Regions from separate parts of the Mesorhizobium sp. M0106 genome, predicted to be linked through region 1. Evidence: predicted binding sites of a transcription regulator. Region 1 holds the regulator's gene; each other region holds the start of a gene.
What was found. Region 1 encodes PhoB, which activates phosphate uptake and scavenging genes when phosphate is short. Its sites were predicted from a motif close to TGTCATNNANCTGTCAT; they were not measured.
Positions count from the first base shown of each region.

Region 2: NKJ55_RS12195 (esterase-like activity of phytase family protein) is a predicted target of PhoB. The motif match lies at 3,882-3,898, and genes of this name have one in related genera.
Region 3: NKJ55_RS26670 (YdcH family protein) is a predicted target of PhoB. The motif match lies at 2,066-2,082, and genes of this name have one in related genera.

Region 1 is NZ_JAMYUA010000018.1:29,192-34,780, forward strand. It holds gene pstB (phosphate ABC transporter ATP-binding protein PstB) at 1-549, shown strand, start outside; gene phoU (phosphate signaling complex protein PhoU) at 582-1,289, shown strand; gene phoB (phosphate regulon transcriptional regulator PhoB) at 1,306-1,995, shown strand; gene NKJ55_RS18690 (ROK family protein) at 2,005-3,249, opposite strand; gene xylF (D-xylose ABC transporter substrate-binding protein) at 3,536-4,576, shown strand; gene NKJ55_RS18700 (sugar ABC transporter permease) at 4,719-5,589, shown strand, end outside.
Region 2 is NZ_JAMYUA010000009.1:182,056-187,644, reverse strand. It holds gene NKJ55_RS12210 (MATE family efflux transporter) at 1-806, opposite strand, end outside; partial or broken gene NKJ55_RS12205 (MATE family efflux transporter) at 838-1,164, opposite strand; gene NKJ55_RS12200 (L,D-transpeptidase) at 1,369-2,157, shown strand; gene NKJ55_RS12195 (esterase-like activity of phytase family protein) at 2,303-3,781, opposite strand; gene NKJ55_RS12190 (TIM barrel protein) at 4,030-5,019, shown strand; gene NKJ55_RS12185 (sugar ABC transporter substrate-binding protein) at 5,062-5,589, shown strand, end outside.
Region 3 is NZ_JAMYUA010000036.1:11,166-16,754, forward strand. It holds gene NKJ55_RS26660 (transglycosylase SLT domain-containing protein) at 1-355, opposite strand, end outside; gene ispG (flavodoxin-dependent (E)-4-hydroxy-3-methylbut-2-enyl-diphosphate synthase) at 360-1,613, opposite strand; gene NKJ55_RS26670 (YdcH family protein) at 1,816-1,995, opposite strand; gene NKJ55_RS26675 (YdcH family protein) at 2,235-2,438, shown strand; gene NKJ55_RS26680 (IclR family transcriptional regulator) at 2,489-3,292, opposite strand; gene NKJ55_RS26685 (transporter substrate-binding protein) at 3,421-4,302, shown strand; gene NKJ55_RS26690 (amino acid ABC transporter permease) at 4,369-5,034, shown strand; gene NKJ55_RS26695 (amino acid ABC transporter permease) at 5,036-5,589, shown strand, end outside.

The sequences.
Region 1 (5,589 bases):
GGCAAGAACATTCTCGACCGGTCGCAGGATCTCAACCTCCTCAGGACCAAGATCGGCATGGTGTTCCAGAAGCCGACGCCGTTCCCGATGTCGATCTACGAGAACATCGCCTTCGGCGTCAGGCTCTACGAGAACCTCGGCAAGTCCGAGATGGACGGCCGCGTCGAACAGGCGTTGAAGCGCGCCGCGCTGTGGAGCGAGGTCAAGGACAAGCTCAACGCCAGCGGCTTGAGCCTGTCCGGCGGCCAGCAGCAGCGGCTCTGTATCGCCCGCACGGTGGCCGTGAAGCCGGAAGTCATTCTGCTCGACGAACCGGCTTCGGCCCTCGACCCGTTGTCGACCGCCAAGATCGAGGAACTGATCGACGAGTTGCAAGCCGACTACACGATCGTCATCGTAACCCACAACATGCAGCAAGCGGCGCGCGTGTCGCGCCAGACCGCCTTCATGTATCTGGGTGAGCTGGTCGAGTTCGACCGGACCGAGAAGATCTTCACGTCACCCCGCGAGAAGCGCACGCAGGACTACATCACTGGCCGCTTCGGCTGAGCCGTTCCGATCATGCATATGAGGACAGGACCATGGGCGAACACACAGTCGCTTCTTTCGACGAGGATCTCGAGCAGATCAGCAAGCTGATCCGCGACATGGCCGACCTCGCCGGTTCGATGGTCGGCGGGGCGACCAAGGCCCTGTTGAATTCCGACAACGTGCTGGCGCAACGCGTCGTTTCCGACGACGCCATCATGGATGCGCGTCAACGCGAACTGGACGACCGCGCCATCACCCTGATCGCCAAACGCCAGCCGATGGCCCACGATCTTCGCCATGTGGTCGGAGCGATCCGCATGGCGGGCGACCTCGAACGCATCGGCGACCTTGCCAAGAATATCGCCAAGCGCGTGAGTGCGGTCAGCCTCAGCGCCACGCCGCGGGACCTGTCGCATTCCATCGACGCGATGGCGCAGCTGGTTCTCATCCAGGTGCAGGGTGTCATCGAGGAATATGCTGCAGGCGATGCGGCCGCGTTGGCCAAGCTGCGTGCCGCCGACGAGCGCATCGACGTCAAATACACGTCCGTGTTCCGCGAGCTGTTGACCTACATGATGGAAGATCCGCGCAACATCACCGCTTGCACGCACCTGCTGTTCTGCGCCAAGAATCTGGAGCGGATCGGCGACCATGTCACCAACATCGCCGAAAATGCGTATTATGTGCTGACCGGCGAGCAATTGCCGGTCAATCGTCCGAAGCAGGACGAAACGACAATGTCCGCACCGGTGACATGATGGGGGTGCCCAGCCGATGATCGCACCACGCATAATGGTGGTGGAGGACGAGGAGCCGTTGGGTGTGCTGCTCCGCTACAATCTCGAATCCGAAGGCTACCAGGTCGAGGTGGTGACACGCGGGGACGAAGCCGAGATCCGTTTGCAGGAGAATGTGCCCGACCTTTTGGTGCTCGACTGGATGATACCAGCGGTTTCCGGCATCGAGCTCTGTCGTCGGTTGCGGGTGCGCCCCGAAACCGAGCGGCTGCCGATCATCATGCTGACCGCGCGCGGCGAGGAGAGCGACCGGGTGCGCGGTCTTTCGACCGGCGCCGACGACTATCTGGTCAAACCGTTTTCGACACCGGAATTCATGGCCAGGGTCAAGGCGCTGCTGCGGCGCGCCAAGCCGGAAGTGCTGTCCAGCGTGCTGAAGGTCGGCGACATCGTGCTCGATCGCGAATCGCACAGGGTCTATCGCAAGAAGAGCGAAATCAGGCTCGGGCCGACCGAATTCCGGCTGCTCGAGTTCATGATGCGGCATCCGGGCCGTGTCTTCTCGCGCAGCCAGTTACTCGATAATGTCTGGGGCGAGACAATCTACATCGACGAACGCACCGTCGACGTGCATGTCGGGCGGCTGCGCAAAGCCGTCAACAACGGCCGGATGCCGGATGTCATCCGCACCATCCGCGGTGCCGGCTATGCGATCAGGGAAGATTGACCCGCCTGGTCATGCTACGTTCTTTCTGACGCTGGGCCTCATTTGCGCGCCCGGCGCGAAAATCTCCTGGTCGACGAAGCTTAACGCCCGCATCGCGCAGCCTTCGCGGATCAGCGGCAATTCGTTCGGCTCTGTATCGAAGGAGATCGAGCCTGAATGCTGGCCGCCGGCGGTCTGGGCGATTGCCTTCCGCAAGGCCGGCTCGATCAGATCGAAGGCGGCGGCACTGGCGCCGACCATCGCGACCGGTGCCGGATCGATCAGCGCGAACAGCGAGCCGAGACCGAAACCCAGCGCTTCGCCGGCCTTGCGGTAGGCCTCGCGTTCCGGCCCATCTTTCTCGCGCGCCCGGGCCGCCAGTGCTCGCATGTCGGCGTCGCTGACGTCGGCGACCGGTTCGCTGTCTTCGCTCATCTGCCTGGCGTTGCGCCAGATGGCGTAGTTGCCGGCATACGCCTCGATGCAGCCGCGCCGCCCGCAACGGCAGAGCGCGCCGCCCGGACGATGGATCATGTGGCCAAATTCGCCGCCCGAGGAATGCGTCCCGGTGAACAGTTCGCCCTTCAGCACCAGCCCCATGCCGATGCCATGCGAAAGCAGGATGGCGATGAAGTCGTCGCGATAGCGATCCGGATTGCGCCAGCGCAAAGCCACCGCCATCATGTTGCAGTCGTTCTCCACCGTTGCCGGGATGCCGAATTCGCCCTCCAGCATGTCGGCAAAGGCGATGTCGGTCTGCGGCGTGATCGGCGACCACAGCATGGCGCGTGCAGGGGAGTCGGTAATGCCCTGAATCGCCAGGGCGATGCGGGCGACACTGCGGACGTCAAGGTCTGGATCCTGCAGCCGGCGCCGGACGATGGCCATGCATTCACGGATCAGCTCGTCGCGCGGCATGGTCAGCGTGTCCAGCCGGCGCTGTTCCTCGGCGACCACCTGTCCCGTATAGTCGATAATGGCGGCCGACAGGAAATTCAGCGACAACACCACGGTCAGCACCGCCGCCGCTTCCGGATTGAGGGCGAGGCCGACCTGCGGACGACCGCGTTTCAACGAAACGGGCTCACTTGCCTTGCTCTCGGCGAGGATGCCTTCCCGTATCAGGTCGGAAGAGATCGCCGATATGGTCGAATGACTGAGGCCGGTGGTAGCTGCGATCTCAGTACGCGATGGCTGGCCGGCCCGGCGCACCGCCGAGATCACCATCGCCCGGTTGCGCCGGCGCAAATCGTCATGGCGGATTCCGACCGACATTGTTTTGCTTTCCTCCCGGTTGCCGCGGCCGCTCATGAACCGGAAGCCGTCGGTAATGTCCGACAAATAGTGTCGGATGCAGGCAAATAGTGTCAGATGCAGGTGGCGCTGTCATCGTTTATTCCGACGCTCGAAAAAACTCGCAGAGTCATCAAAATCCATCAGAATCGATGTTGACAGCAGCCGGAGATCGGGCCAGTATTTTTTCGAGGCTCGAAAAAATTAGAGCTTCTAAGCTGGTCTTTGAGCCAATTGGTCACGCCGTACGCGGCGCAGGGAGGATATGATGAAGAAATTCACGACCGCCATTCTGGCGGGTGTCGCCATGACGCTGGCGCTGGCGTCGGTGGCGCAGGCTAAAGACAAGGTCATCGGCGTTTCCTGGTCGAACTTCCAGGAAGAGCGCTGGAAGACCGACGAGGCCGCAATGAAGGCGGCCATCGAGGCCGCAGGCGACAAGTATATTTCCGCCGACGCACAGTCCAACCCCGGCAAGCAGCTCACCGACGTCGAGAGCCTGATCTCGCAGGGCGCCAACGCACTGATCATCCTAGCGCAGGACGCCTCGGCCATCGGGCCGGCCGTGCAGAAGGCACTGGACGAAGGCATCCCGGTCGTCGGCTATGACCGGCTGATCGAGAACAAGGACGTGTTCTATCTGACCTTCGACAACAAGGAAGTCGGCCGCATGCAGGCCCGCGAAGTCTTCAAGGTGAAGCCGGAAGGCAACTACGTCTTCATCAAGGGTTCGGGTTCCGATCCGAATGCCGATTTCCTGTTTGCCGGTTCGATGGAGGTGCTGAAGGAGGCCATCGACGGCGGCAAGATCAAGAATGTCGGCGAGGCCTATACGGACGGCTGGCTGCCGGCCAACGCTCAGAAGAACATGGAACAGTTCCTGACCGCCAACGACAACAAGGTCGATGCCGTGGTCGCCGCTAATGACGGCACTGCCGGCGGCGTCGTCGCCGCGCTGACGGCGCAAGGGCTGGCCGGATCGGTTCCGGTTTCGGGCCAGGACGGCGACCACGCCGCGCTGAACCGCATCGCGCTCGGCACACAGACCGTGTCGGTGTGGAAGGATGCGCGCGAGCTCGGCAAGAATGCCGCCGAGATCGCCTCGCAACTGGCCGACGGCAAGCAGATGACCGACATTGCCGGCGTGAAGGATTTCACCACGCCCGGCGGCAATACCGTCAAGTCGCTGTTCCTGACCCCGGTCGCCATCACCAAGGACAACCTCAACGTCGTCATCGACGCCGGCTGGATCAAGAAAGAAGAGGTCTGCGCCGGCGTGACGGCTGGCACTGTTCCAGTCTGCAACTGAGCCGACGATTCCGAGAAGTCCGAACGCCGCGGCCGCTCGCCGCGGCGTTTTTTCAACAAGAGTTGTTTTTCCGCTTCCGGCGGATAACTTCTAGGCTGCTTCCGGCATCCGCGGCAGACGGCAACCCGGCGGGAGAAACATCATGACCGACACGACGTCCAACACGCCGGTCGACAACACGGCAGACCGGGCACGGGAATCCGAGCTCGGCATCGTTGCCCGATTTCTCAAGGCAACCGAACTCGACACGCGCATGCTCGGCATGGTCGGCGCGCTGCTGGTCATCTGGGTCGGCCTGCATGTCATTTCTAGCGTACGGCTCGGCGTCAATCCGTTCGACTTCGACAGCCGGACCTTCCTGACGCCACGCAATCTCTGGAACCTGTCGGTGCAGACTTCGGCCGTGGCCATAATGGCCGCCGGAATGGTGCTGGTTATCGTCATGCGCAATATCGACCTGTCGGTCGGCTCCGCCGAAGGCCTGATCGGCGTGGTCATGGGTTTTGCGCAGGTGCATTTCCTGGTGCGAATGGTCGGTCTGCAATTAGGCAACCCCTGGATCTGGATCCTGGCACTGGCCATCGGCCTGGCGCTTGGCCTTCTGATCGGAGCGTTCCAGGGATACATCATCGCTTATCTCGAGGTGCCGGCCTTCATCGTGACGCTGGGCGGCCTTCTGGTCTGGCGGGGTGCCGCATGGTGGGTCGTCAGTGGGCAGACGATTGCGCCGCTGGATGCCACTTTCCAGCTGATGGGCGGCGGACCGACGGGTTCGATCGGCGCGCGATGGAGCTGGATCGTCGGAATTGTCGCGTGCCTGGCGGTTGTGTTCATGCTGCTCAACGGGCGGGTGCAGCGCAAGCGGTTCCGCTTCCCGTTACGCCCGATCTGGGCCGAGACGTTCCTCGGGGCCGTCACTTGCCTTGTCATCATGGGCGCCATATGGCTTGCCAATTCCTATCCTTGGCCGGTCGGCATCGTGAACAGATATGCGGCGGCCAACGATATAACCG
Region 2 (5,589 bases), on a different contig from region 1:
GTGGCGAAGAGCACGATGGTGATGCCGAACAGGATGAAGGACCACGACGCGATCTTGTTGATGTGAGTGGCGATGTCGATTGCTGCACTGTCGCTGCCAAGGAAGAGGCTGAGCACCCCGCGATCGAACACGAACAGCAGCGCGACGAGCATGCCGGTGAGCACAAGGTTGAAGCCGACGCCGGAGGTGGCGATGCGTCCAATCCGGTCCCAGCGCCTGGCGCCGACATTTTGCGCCGCCATGGACGAGACCGCGGCGCCGATGGCGAGCGCCGGCATCTGGATGTAGGTCCAGAGCTGTGCGGCTATGCCGTAGGCAGCCGCGACCTGCGAGCCGTACGAGTTGACCATGCCCATCACCGTCAGCGCCGCGGCCGAAACGACGATCATCTGCAGGCCCATCGGCACGCCCTTGAAGACGACAATGCGCAGCAGCGCCGGGTCCGGCCGCAGCAGAGCGAGATTGGCGCCGGCCAGCCGCAGCGGGTGCTTGCGCGCATAAAGCACGATCAGGATGGCAACCACGCTTACCGTCTGGCCGATCAGCGTCGAGGCGGCCGAGCCGGCGATGCCGAGTTCGGGGAACGGGCCGATGCCGAGGATGAGCAACGGGTTCAAAATGACGTCGAGCACGACGGCCAGCGCCATAAAAAGGAAGGGCGTGCGCGAGTCGCCGGCGCCGCGCAGCACCGTCATGACGAAGGAGAGCAGGTTCATCATCGGCACGGCGAGGAAGATGATGCGCAGATAGGAGCGCGCCAGCGGCAACGCATCGGCCGGCGGTGCCGAGTGCATCGAGGATCGCATCGACCCAGATCCAGCCGCAAACCGCGAACACCACCGAGACGAGGAAGAAGAAGGTGGCGCTGGTGCCGACGATGCGCCGGGCTTCGGGCAGGTCACGAGCGCCGACGGATTGCGCGACCAGGATGGTCGCCGCCATGCCGATGCCGAACACGGTGCCGAGGATGAGAAACAGTACGAGGTTTGCATTGGACGTGGCGGTCAGCGCCGCTTCACCGAGGAAACGGCCGACCCACACGGCATTGATCGAGCCGTTGAGCGACTGCAGCACATTGGAGCCGAGCACCGGCAGGGCAAACAGTAGAAGGGTGCGCGGGATAGGCCCACTGGTGAGGTCGCCGGTCTGCCGGCGCGCGGGCATGTTGTCGTCCATGGCAGGCAACTCGGCGAAGGCTTGTCTTGAGTCCGCAATGATTGCCGATTTAACGGGAGAGGTCGATGCGGCGCTGTAAATTCCGCCTGGCGTGCCTTGGTCTAAGCATTTCTCAAACCTTCCGGAATCGTATATTGATCCCGCACGCGTGGGGCCGCATTTTCCTGGATCTCATGGGTAAGCCGGGGGCTCATGTCCGATATTCCGTTGTTTTTTGAGCGCCTGAACCGGCGCGCCTTTCTTGGTGCATCCGCTCTGGGCGCGGCCTCCGTGGCTCTTTCGTCGTGCACCACGACGGACGTGGCGGCGCCGCCGGTGCCCGCGGCACCAAGCGATCCGGCTCTCGGCGATGCCGCAAGCATGTATACCGCGCGCAGCGACGAGGGCTATCAACTGCCGGCAATCCCGGTAGCCAAGGTCGATCCGAAATTCGTGCGTCAAATCGTGGCCGACCCGACTGGAGAAAAACCCGGCACGATCGTCGTCGATACTTCCGAGCACTTCCTCTATCTGGTGCGCGACGGCGGCAAGGCAATTCGCTATGGCGTCAGCCTCGGCAAGGCCGGTTTCGGATGGACCGGCAGCGCCGTGGTTCAGGCGAGGAAGAAGTGGCCGGTCTGGACGCCGCCGCCGGAAATGATCCAACGCCGGCCGGAACTGGCGAAATACAAGGACGGCATGCCGCCCGGCCCGCAGAGCCCGCTTGGCGCCCGCGCGCTGTATCTCTTCCGCGACGGCAAGGACACGATGTATCGGCTGCACGGCACACCGGAGTGGGATTCCATTGGGAAGAACGCTTCCTCCGGCTGTGTGCGCTTCATGAATCAGGACATTATCGACCTCTACAGCCGCGTCGACGGCGTCGCGCCGGTCTTCGTGCGCCCGAACCTGTCGGCCGCCGGGAAGATCGCCGCCGTGTCGAACAGGACGGCCGAGCCGATCGATGCCGGCGTGCCAAAGGACGCGGAGATGTTGAGGTAAGTGCCGTCGACTGGATCGTCAGTCGCAGGTTTGCAACGCACTAGGACACCGTCCTTGCGCGGGCGAGCCGCAACTGAAGGGCACGACCGCTCAATCGCGCCAGCTCAGGCGGACGCGTTCCGCGCGTCCGCCTGTATGGGTGCCGCTACTTCTTGGCGAGGCCTGGGAGCGTGACCTGATAGACCAGGAACATGGTGTCGACATCGGCGCCATCCTCGGCCTTGTAGGCCGCGCCTACCTGGAAGCCGTCCTGCGTGAGGAAGTCATTGTCATTGGCGACGAACAGGAAATAGTCGTCGGGCAGTGTTGGATCGAGGACGCTCACCACCGACATCGCCTCCCATTTCTCCGAAACGTTGTTGCGGTCGTTGGGCGCGCCATTGTGCAACCCGAAGCGGCCGAGCTCGCTCTTGTCGTTGATGTCGATGAACGGCGTCAGCTTGGCCGGCGTCACCGATGGATCGAGCTCACCCGTGGGCGCCAGCGGCTTGTCCTTGTCGAATTCTGTGCCGGCGACATCGGTTGCTGTCGACACATCGACGACGCTGATCTCGCGGTGGAGCGAGGTGTCGCCCTTCAGCCCCTGGCCGTTGCCGCTGTCGCGCGCCAGCATCAGGAAGGTCTTGTCCGACAGCGCCACGATTTCGCTCTGCGCGGCGATCTTGGTTTTGCCCTTGGCATCGGTGAACACCGGCAGCGGCACGACATATTCATGCGCGAGCTTGAGCTGGCCGGGATCCGAGGCATCGTAGACCAGCGCGCGCGTGTTCTGACGCGTCGAGGCGGAATCGCCGCCATCCTGCCTTGGGGCCGACTGCAGCACGGCAATCAGGAACTTCCCGTCCGGCGTCAGCGCCATGCCTTCGAGGCCCTGGTTGTTCTGACGGCCGGTTTCGGGATCCTTCGGATCTGGGTCTGCCGCGCCAGGTCCGGGATTGTTGGAAGCAAAGTTTGGCGTCCCGTGACGCATCGGGACAAGCGCCGCCGGCGGCTGCGTTGCCGACATCAGACGCCCATCGGCGGAGAAGCGGTAGATGTTCGGACCGTATTCGTCCGAGATGAACATCGTGCCGTCGGGCAGCCGTGCGATCGCTTCGTTATCGAGCGCGAGCTTGCCGTTGGCTTCGGGCAGGATCGGCATGTCGTCGGTCGCGGCACGCACGCCGTTGAGCGGATCGAGGCCGGTTGCGTCGGCGCCCTTGTCGTCGCTCAAAAGCATGGTGTCGGCAAGCGTCGCCTTGAGGCCCGATTGTTCCTGGCCGGTGGCCGGCACTGCACCCGGCGCGATCGGGGCGAACTCGAGGGCGATCGTGTTGAGGCGCGGGCGGTAATCGGTGGTACCGACGACATTGTAGCCGCGGTCCGGCAACAGCCATAACGAGCCTTTGTAGCCATCGGCGCCATGCGTCCAGCCGGCAGCGTCGATCGACATGCCTGAGCCGGAGCCAAACGTCTCGCCGAACTTGTCCTTCTGGCTGGCCGGGATGCGGCCGACACCGACCAAGCCCTTGTTGACGAAGCTGACGCCGCCGACGGTCGCGGCGTTTTCTGCCAAGGCCGGAGTCAAGGCGGTGAACATCGCCAGCGCGACGGCGAGGGACGCGGTTCGGTGCAGGTTTTTCATGGAAATCCTCTTTGTGACAAAGCTGCCGGGGCACGAAAAAGCGTCGCGTCGCATCAAGGATGCCGCGAAAGCCTTCGGAGAAGCGATCTAGGACGCGAACATGATACTTGCGTGACAGTGCCGCGCTTGCTTGTCCCCACGTGGTCGCAACTGGCCTAGGTATGGCGAATTCGTCGTCGCCGAGCGAGCAATTAACAACTTTACAAATAATCGTTATTATGTAAAGTTATGACAATGAAAGGTCCCCGATGACTGCCTGTCGTTTCGCCACCCGCCTCAATTCCTTTGCCTCGCGGCCACAGTCCGAGTGGCCCGATCTTGTCGGCAAACCGTCCATGCTGCAAATGGCGGCACGTGCGGCGAAGGTTGCGGAGTTGACCGATCTCGACCTCAACTTCCCCGACCATGTCGGCGAAAAACCTACGGAAATAGCGCGCAAACTCGGCGACATCGGGCTTTCCATCAATGGTTTCGCCATGCGCTACTACTCCAATCCGGCTTTCAAGCTCGGTGCCTTCACCAATCCGGATCCTTCCGTTCGCCGCGAAGCCATCGACCTGACCAAGGCCGGCATCGACGCCACCCGCGAGGCGGGCGCCGGCCTGATGACGCTGTGGCTCGGGCAGGATGGCTTCGATTATGCTTTCCAGGCCGATTATGCGACGCTCTGGCAACACGAAATCGATGGAATTCGTGAAGTTGCGGCGCATGACCCCGATTGCCAGATCAGCCTTGAATACAAACCCAACGAGCCGCGCTCCTACAGCCTGATGCCCGATGCGGCGACGACATTGCTGGCGATCCGCGAGATCGGCCTGCCCAATCTCGGCGTGACGCTCGATTTCGCCCATGTGCTCTACGCCGACGAGCAGCCGGCCTTTGCCGCTGCGCTGGTGGCGCGACACAGCAAGCTGCTCGGCGTGCATCTCAACGACGGCTACGCCAAGCGCGACGACGGCTTGATGGTCGGGGCCGTGCATACGCTGCAGACGATCGAGCTGCTCAGGCAGATCCGTCGAGACGGCTATGCCGGCGCCATCTACTTCGACACGTTCCCCGACATGACCGGGCTCGACCCGGTCCACGAATGCGAAGTCAACATCGCGACTGTCAAGCGCATGCTGCGCGTCGTCGATCGGCTGGAAAAGGACAATCGCCTGTCAGCCGCCGTCGACCGTCAGGACGCGGTCGCCTCGCAGGCCATCGTCCAGGAAGCCATGCTCGGGCCGGACAGCTGAAGCTCCGGCGCCATCACCGTTTTCAACCAGGGAGGAAAGACCATGAAATTTCTGCTTGCCACCGCCACCGCTGCCCTGATGGCGCTGTCTATAGGCTCGTCGTTTTCCGCGGACCTCGCGCCGCTCAATTCCGACACCGAGAACGATCGCATCGACTGGTCGCAGCTCGAGGCCAAGTTCGGGGCCTTCCCCAAGCTGCCCGAGGGCACCAAGGCGGGTGCGGTCTCCAAGACGCTGACCAACGAATACTGGCGCTCGCTGGGAGAGGGCTACAAGTCGTTCGGCGACCGCACCGGCGTGCCCGTGGTCTACCAGGCGGCGCAGAGCGAGGGCGACCAGCTCGGCCAGCTCACCATCGCCGAAGGCCTGGTCACGCAAGGCTACAACGTGCTGCTCGTTTCGCCGCAGACCGACTCCAACCTGCAGCCGATCATGGAACAGGCCAAGGCAGCCAATGTGCCGGTGGTCAACGTCAACGACGCGGTCATCCCGCAGGCCGAGCACTATGTCGGCAATGTCCAGCGCGACAACGGCGTGCGCGTCGCCAAATGGTTCATCAAGAACCGGCCG
Region 3 (5,589 bases), on a different contig from region 1:
CGAGATTGCCGAAACCGGATTTCATTTCGGCGAGGTATTTTGCCGAGGCCGGGATCGCCTGTTCGATGTCGAAGGAATTGGCGAGCCCGCGCATCTTGGCGGTACCCGGCATGAATTGGGCGATACCCTCAGCGCCGACGGGGCTGACCGCATTGGGATCGAAACGGCTTTCCTTCCAGATCAGCCGGGCAAAGAAATCCCGGGGCAGCCCGTTCTGGTCGGCATGCGTCTCGATCAGGTTGCAAACCTGGTCGATCAGCTTCTTTTTGGCGGGCCGTGGTGGATCGGCCTGAACGGCTGTCGCCCAGATCAGCCCGCAAATGACAACCAGCGCCGCGCCCAGCAAACGCCGCATCGAACTACTCCGCCGCGGCTTTGTCGTGCTGCCCGAACCGCCGTTCGATATAGTCGGCGACCATCTTCTCGAAATCCGCGGCAATCGATGGGCCGCGCAGGGTCGCCGCCTTCTTGCCGTCGACGAACACCGGGGCGGTCGGTGTCTCACCGGTGCCGGGCAGCGAAATGCCGATATCGGCATGTTTGGATTCGCCCGGACCGTTGACGATGCAACCCATCACCGCGACCTTGAGGTTCTCGACGCCGGGATATTGTTCGCGCCACACCGGCATGTTCTTGCGCAGGTCGGCCTGGATGTTCTGGGCAAGCTCCTGGAACACGGTCGAGGTTGTGCGGCCGCAGCCCGGGCAGGCGGCGACGATCGGCACGAACTGCCGGAAGCCCATGGTCTGCAACAGTTCCTGCGACACCTGCACCTCGCGCGTGCGGTCGCCGTTCGGCTCCGGCGTCAGCGAGATGCGGATGGTGTCGCCAATGCCTTGCTGGAGCAGGATGCCCATGGCAGCGGACGAGGCGACGATGCCTTTCGAGCCCATGCCGGCCTCTGTCAGGCCGAGGTGCAGCGCATGGTCGGATCGGGTGGCAAGCTCGGTGTAGACGGCGATCAGATCCTGCACGCCGCTGACCTTGGCCGACAGGATGATTTTCTCGCGCGCAAGGCCGATCTCTTCGGCCATTCCGGCCGACAGGATCGCCGATTGCACGATTGCCTCGCGCGTCACTTCCTGCGCCGTCAGCGGAAAGCCCTGGGCCTGGTTGTCGTCCATCAGCCGGGTCAGCAGCTCCTGGTCAAGCGAACCCCAATTGACGCCGATGCGCACCGGTTTGTCGTATTTGATCGCCATCTCGACGATCGCCGCGAACTGCCGGTCTTTCTTGTCCTTGAAGCCGACATTGCCGGGATTGATACGGTATTTGGCCAGTGCCTCGGCACAGGCCGGGTGGTCGGCCAGGAGCTTGTGGCCGATATAGTGGAAATCGCCGACCAGCGGCACGTCGATGCCGAGCCGTTCCAGCCGCTCGCGGATGGCCGGTACGGCCGCAGCGCTTTCGTCGCGATCGACGGTTATGCGCACGATCTCGGAGCCGGCACGATGCAGCGCCGCCACTTGCGCGACCGTCTGGTCGACATCGGCCGTATCGGTGTTGGTCATTGACTGGACGACGACCGGCGCGCCGCCGCCGACCATCACGCCGCCGACATCGACACCGACCGACCTGCGGCGTGGGAAGGGTGAGGAAAAATATCCGGTCATGCCGGCTGCCTTTAATCTTGAAGGTCCGGGCATGAGGTGGAGGAGCAAAGATGGCTTGTCAATGGCGACTGGCGCGCAGGCCCAGCAAATCGGAAACAACAAGATGGCAGCTTACCGCAAATCCATGGGCGTTTCCGGCAGCATAGAGACATGCCACCGGAAAGATCGCGCGCCGGGTGGCGCTTCTAGTCCTGGAAGGGTTTCAGTGCGTCGTCGGTTTCGCCTTCAGTTTTTCAATCTCGTCCTTGAGCGCCAGCTTGCGCCGCTTGAGATTCACGATTTCGAGGTCGTCTACCGATGGATGGGTCATCGCATCGTCGATTTCCCGTTCGATGTCGCCGTGTTTCCGCTGCAGCTCATCAAGATGGGATGCAAGAGACATGATTGGTTCTCCCTTTCATGGTTTCCTCGGATTGCAGCCGTCATGGCACGTCCACCGCAGGCTCGCTTCTATGACGGCATAATGACAGTGTGCCACCATCGCGCACCGATGTCGAATGCTGCGTGGTAGCATTCCACGCCAATATGAAATGTGATATGGGCTGCGCGCCGGTGCAAGAAGCCCCGGTCCCGCCCAATCAGGCCCATAGTTTGGGCGCCGCAGACGTGCAGACGGTAAAAATGTCCGATCAGGAACAGGCAGATATCCGCCTCGAATATTCCCGGCTGAAGCAGGAACACGCCGATTTCGACGCGGCCATCAATGCGATGATCGCCATGAATTGCGACCCGCTGCAGATCCAGCGCATGAAGAAAAAGAAGCTTTTCCTGAAGGACAGGCTGATGGCGCTGGAAGACAAGATCATTCCAGACATTATTGCTTGAACGAACGCCATTGTTTGAACGAACGCCGGCGGGGCCTGCTGGAAAAGCGGTTATGCCGCGATCGAAAGCCGTGCGGCGCGCTCGCGCAACAACGCTATCAGGTTGTCGGTCTTTTCGGTCGAGGTATCGATCGGAACCACCAGGCACATCGTCGCCTCGACCCTGCCCGGCGCTGAAAAGACCGGCGCGGCCAGGCATTTCGTGTAGGCATCGACAAGGCCGGAGGTGACGCAGTAGCCGGCCGACTTGGCGACGGCGATGTCGTCTATGAAATCGTCGAGTTGCAATCTGCGGCCGTCCGGCAGCACGAGATCGTCCTCGGAGACCATATCCTCAATCGCTGCCCTGTCGAAGCCGGCGAGGAGCAGTCGCCCGGAAGCTGTCCAGGGGAGCGGTATTTGCAGACCGGTCGCCGAGCTGATCCGGAATGGCCTCGTCCCCGGGCTTGAATGGACGATGGTGTAGCGGCCGCTTTGCAGCATGCACAACTCCGAGGTCTCGCCGGTCTCGCGTGACAGATGGTCGACTTCCTGGCGCCCTCGCCTGAGCAGGTCGTTGCCCCGCACATAGTCCATTCCGTAGAGATAGAGCTTCTTTCCGAAATAGACCCGATTGCCGTCTCCGGCCATTTCCAGCAGGCCTGCGTCGACCAGCGAGCGCACAAGCGTATAAGTCGTCGAACGCGGCGCGTTTACCCCCTTGGCAAGATCGCCGATGCCGATCGCGCGCTGGGTCGCGTGAAGAAACTCCAAAATCTGGAGGACCCGGTTGAGGCCCTTCTCCCGAGAACCCGAGTTCTTGTCTTCGTCCAGACCGGCGTCCGGTCGAGCGGCCAAGGCATTACCTTCTTGCATTATCGATCCCTGATGTTAATCTGTCTTGTACAGAGTACAGGCGTCTCTTGTAAGGGACAATGATGTCAGTTGCAACTGATGCCTGTACTGCTGGTCCAAAGGGGAACTCAACACGAAAGGAGGTCGCCGTGAACGACACATCCAAAAGGCGTGAATTTCTGAAACTGGGAATGGCCGGGCTTGCAACGGCCGGAGTGATGAGCGCCGCTACCGCGGTCGACGTTCAGAAAGCGGCGGCCCAGGCAGCGCCGGACAGCCTGCTGCGCACCGTCCTCGAGCGCGGCAAGGTGATCGTCGGCACCGGCAGTACCAATGCGCCCTGGCATTTCGAGAACGACGCCGGCGAACTGGTGGGCATGGACATCACCATGGGTCGCATTCTCGCCAAGGGGCTTTTCGACGATCCGACCAAAGTGGAATTCGTCATGCAGGATCCGGCTCAGCGCATTCCGAACGTGACCACCAACAAGGTCGACATCACCATCCAGTTCATGACCATGACCGCCCAGCGCTCGCAGCTGATCCACTTCTCCCGACCCTACTACGTCGAAGGCATCGCCTTGCTGACCCTTCCGAACGCCGAAAACAAGACCTTCGACAAGCTGCTTGCCGGCGGTTCGGCGACGCGGATTTCCATCCTGCAAAATGTCGATGCCGAGGCTAACGTGCATATCGTCCTGCCGGAGTCGCAGGTGATGCAGATAGACACGCAGGCCAACGTGCTGCAGGCCCTGGAATCGAAGCGCGTCGACGCCGCCGCGGTCGACCTGTCAACGGTGCGCTGGCTCGCCTCGCGCAATCCGGACAAATACTTCGATGCCGGCAAGAGCTGGTTCTCGATGCTTTATGGTGCCGCGCTGCGGCAGGGCGACCTCGACTGGCTGACCTTCGTCAACCAGACCTTCACCATCGCCATGTTCGGCCATGAAACGGCACTCTACGACGCTGCGTTCAAGGATTATTTCGGACAGGAGCCGCCGGCGCGCCATCCCGGTTTCCCGGTCATTTGATGCAAGCAGGCGGAAGGACAACGTCCTTCCGCCTTCTCTCATCACAGCCCTCCATGACGAGGACGCATGGGTTATACTCTCAACTTCAACCTTATCTGGCGGCATTTCGACAAGCTCTGGGGCGGACTGCTGTTAAGCCTCGAACTGGCCGTCATCTCGATCGCGATCGGCATCGTCATCGGGCTCGTTCTGGCGGTCTGGTACGTGTCGGCCGGACGTGCGGTGCGGACCATCATCGCGGGGTATGTCGAGTTCATCCGCAACGTGCCGCTGATCCTGCTCGTCTATCTGGTCTTCTACGGCTTGCCGACGGTGGTCGACATTGCCTACAGCGCGCAAACCTCATTCATTGCCACGCTGTCGCTCTACAGCGGCGCCTACCTGGTCGAGGTGTTTCGCTCGGGGCTCGAGGCGGTGCCGCGCGGTCAGCTCGACGCCGGCAAGGCAATCGGCCTGACACCATGGCAAAGGCTGCTCGATGTGCGCCTGCCGACGATGCTGCGCATAACCCTGCCGGCGCTTTCCAACACATTCATATCGCTCTTCAAGGATACGTCCGTGGCGTCGGTCATCTCGGTACCCGAACTCACCTATGGCGCCCAGTGGATCAACTTCAACACGTTCCGCATTGTCGAAGTCTATCTGGTGGTGACGGCAATGTACCTGTTGACCGGCTACACGCTGCTTTTCGCGCTGCGGCTCGTCGAGCGCCGGTTCAAGGCGGCGCGCTGACATGCTGAGCCAGATCATCTACGCCTTGCCGTTCCTCGCCGAAGGCTTTGCCGTAACCTTGTGGGTGTCGCTGCTGGTCGTGGTGTTATCGCTCATCGCCGGCGTGCTGATGGGTGTCGGCCTTGTCTATGGTCCTTTTCCGCTGCGCTGGGCAGTGCGCATCTTCAGCGACACCATCCGCGGCATTCCGATCCTGGTGCTGATCTTCTTCGTCTATTACGGCCTGCCCGCGGTGGGGCTGCATCTGGAATCCTTTTGGGCGGCCGTGTTCGCCCTCACCCTCTTCAAGACCGCACAGGTGGTCGAATATCTCAGGGGCGCCGTCGGCTCGATTCCCAAGGGTCAGTCCGAGGCGGCGCTGGCGATCGGACTGACCTTTCGCCAGCGGCTGGCCTACGTCATTTTTCCGCAGGCGTTCAGGCGTTTCCTGCCACCCTGGATCAATGGCGTCACCGACGCGGTAAAGGGTAGCGCGCTGGTCTCGCTGCTCGGCATCACCGACCTCATGCAGGCTATCAACCAGGTCATCGGCCGCACCTATGAGGCGATGCCGCT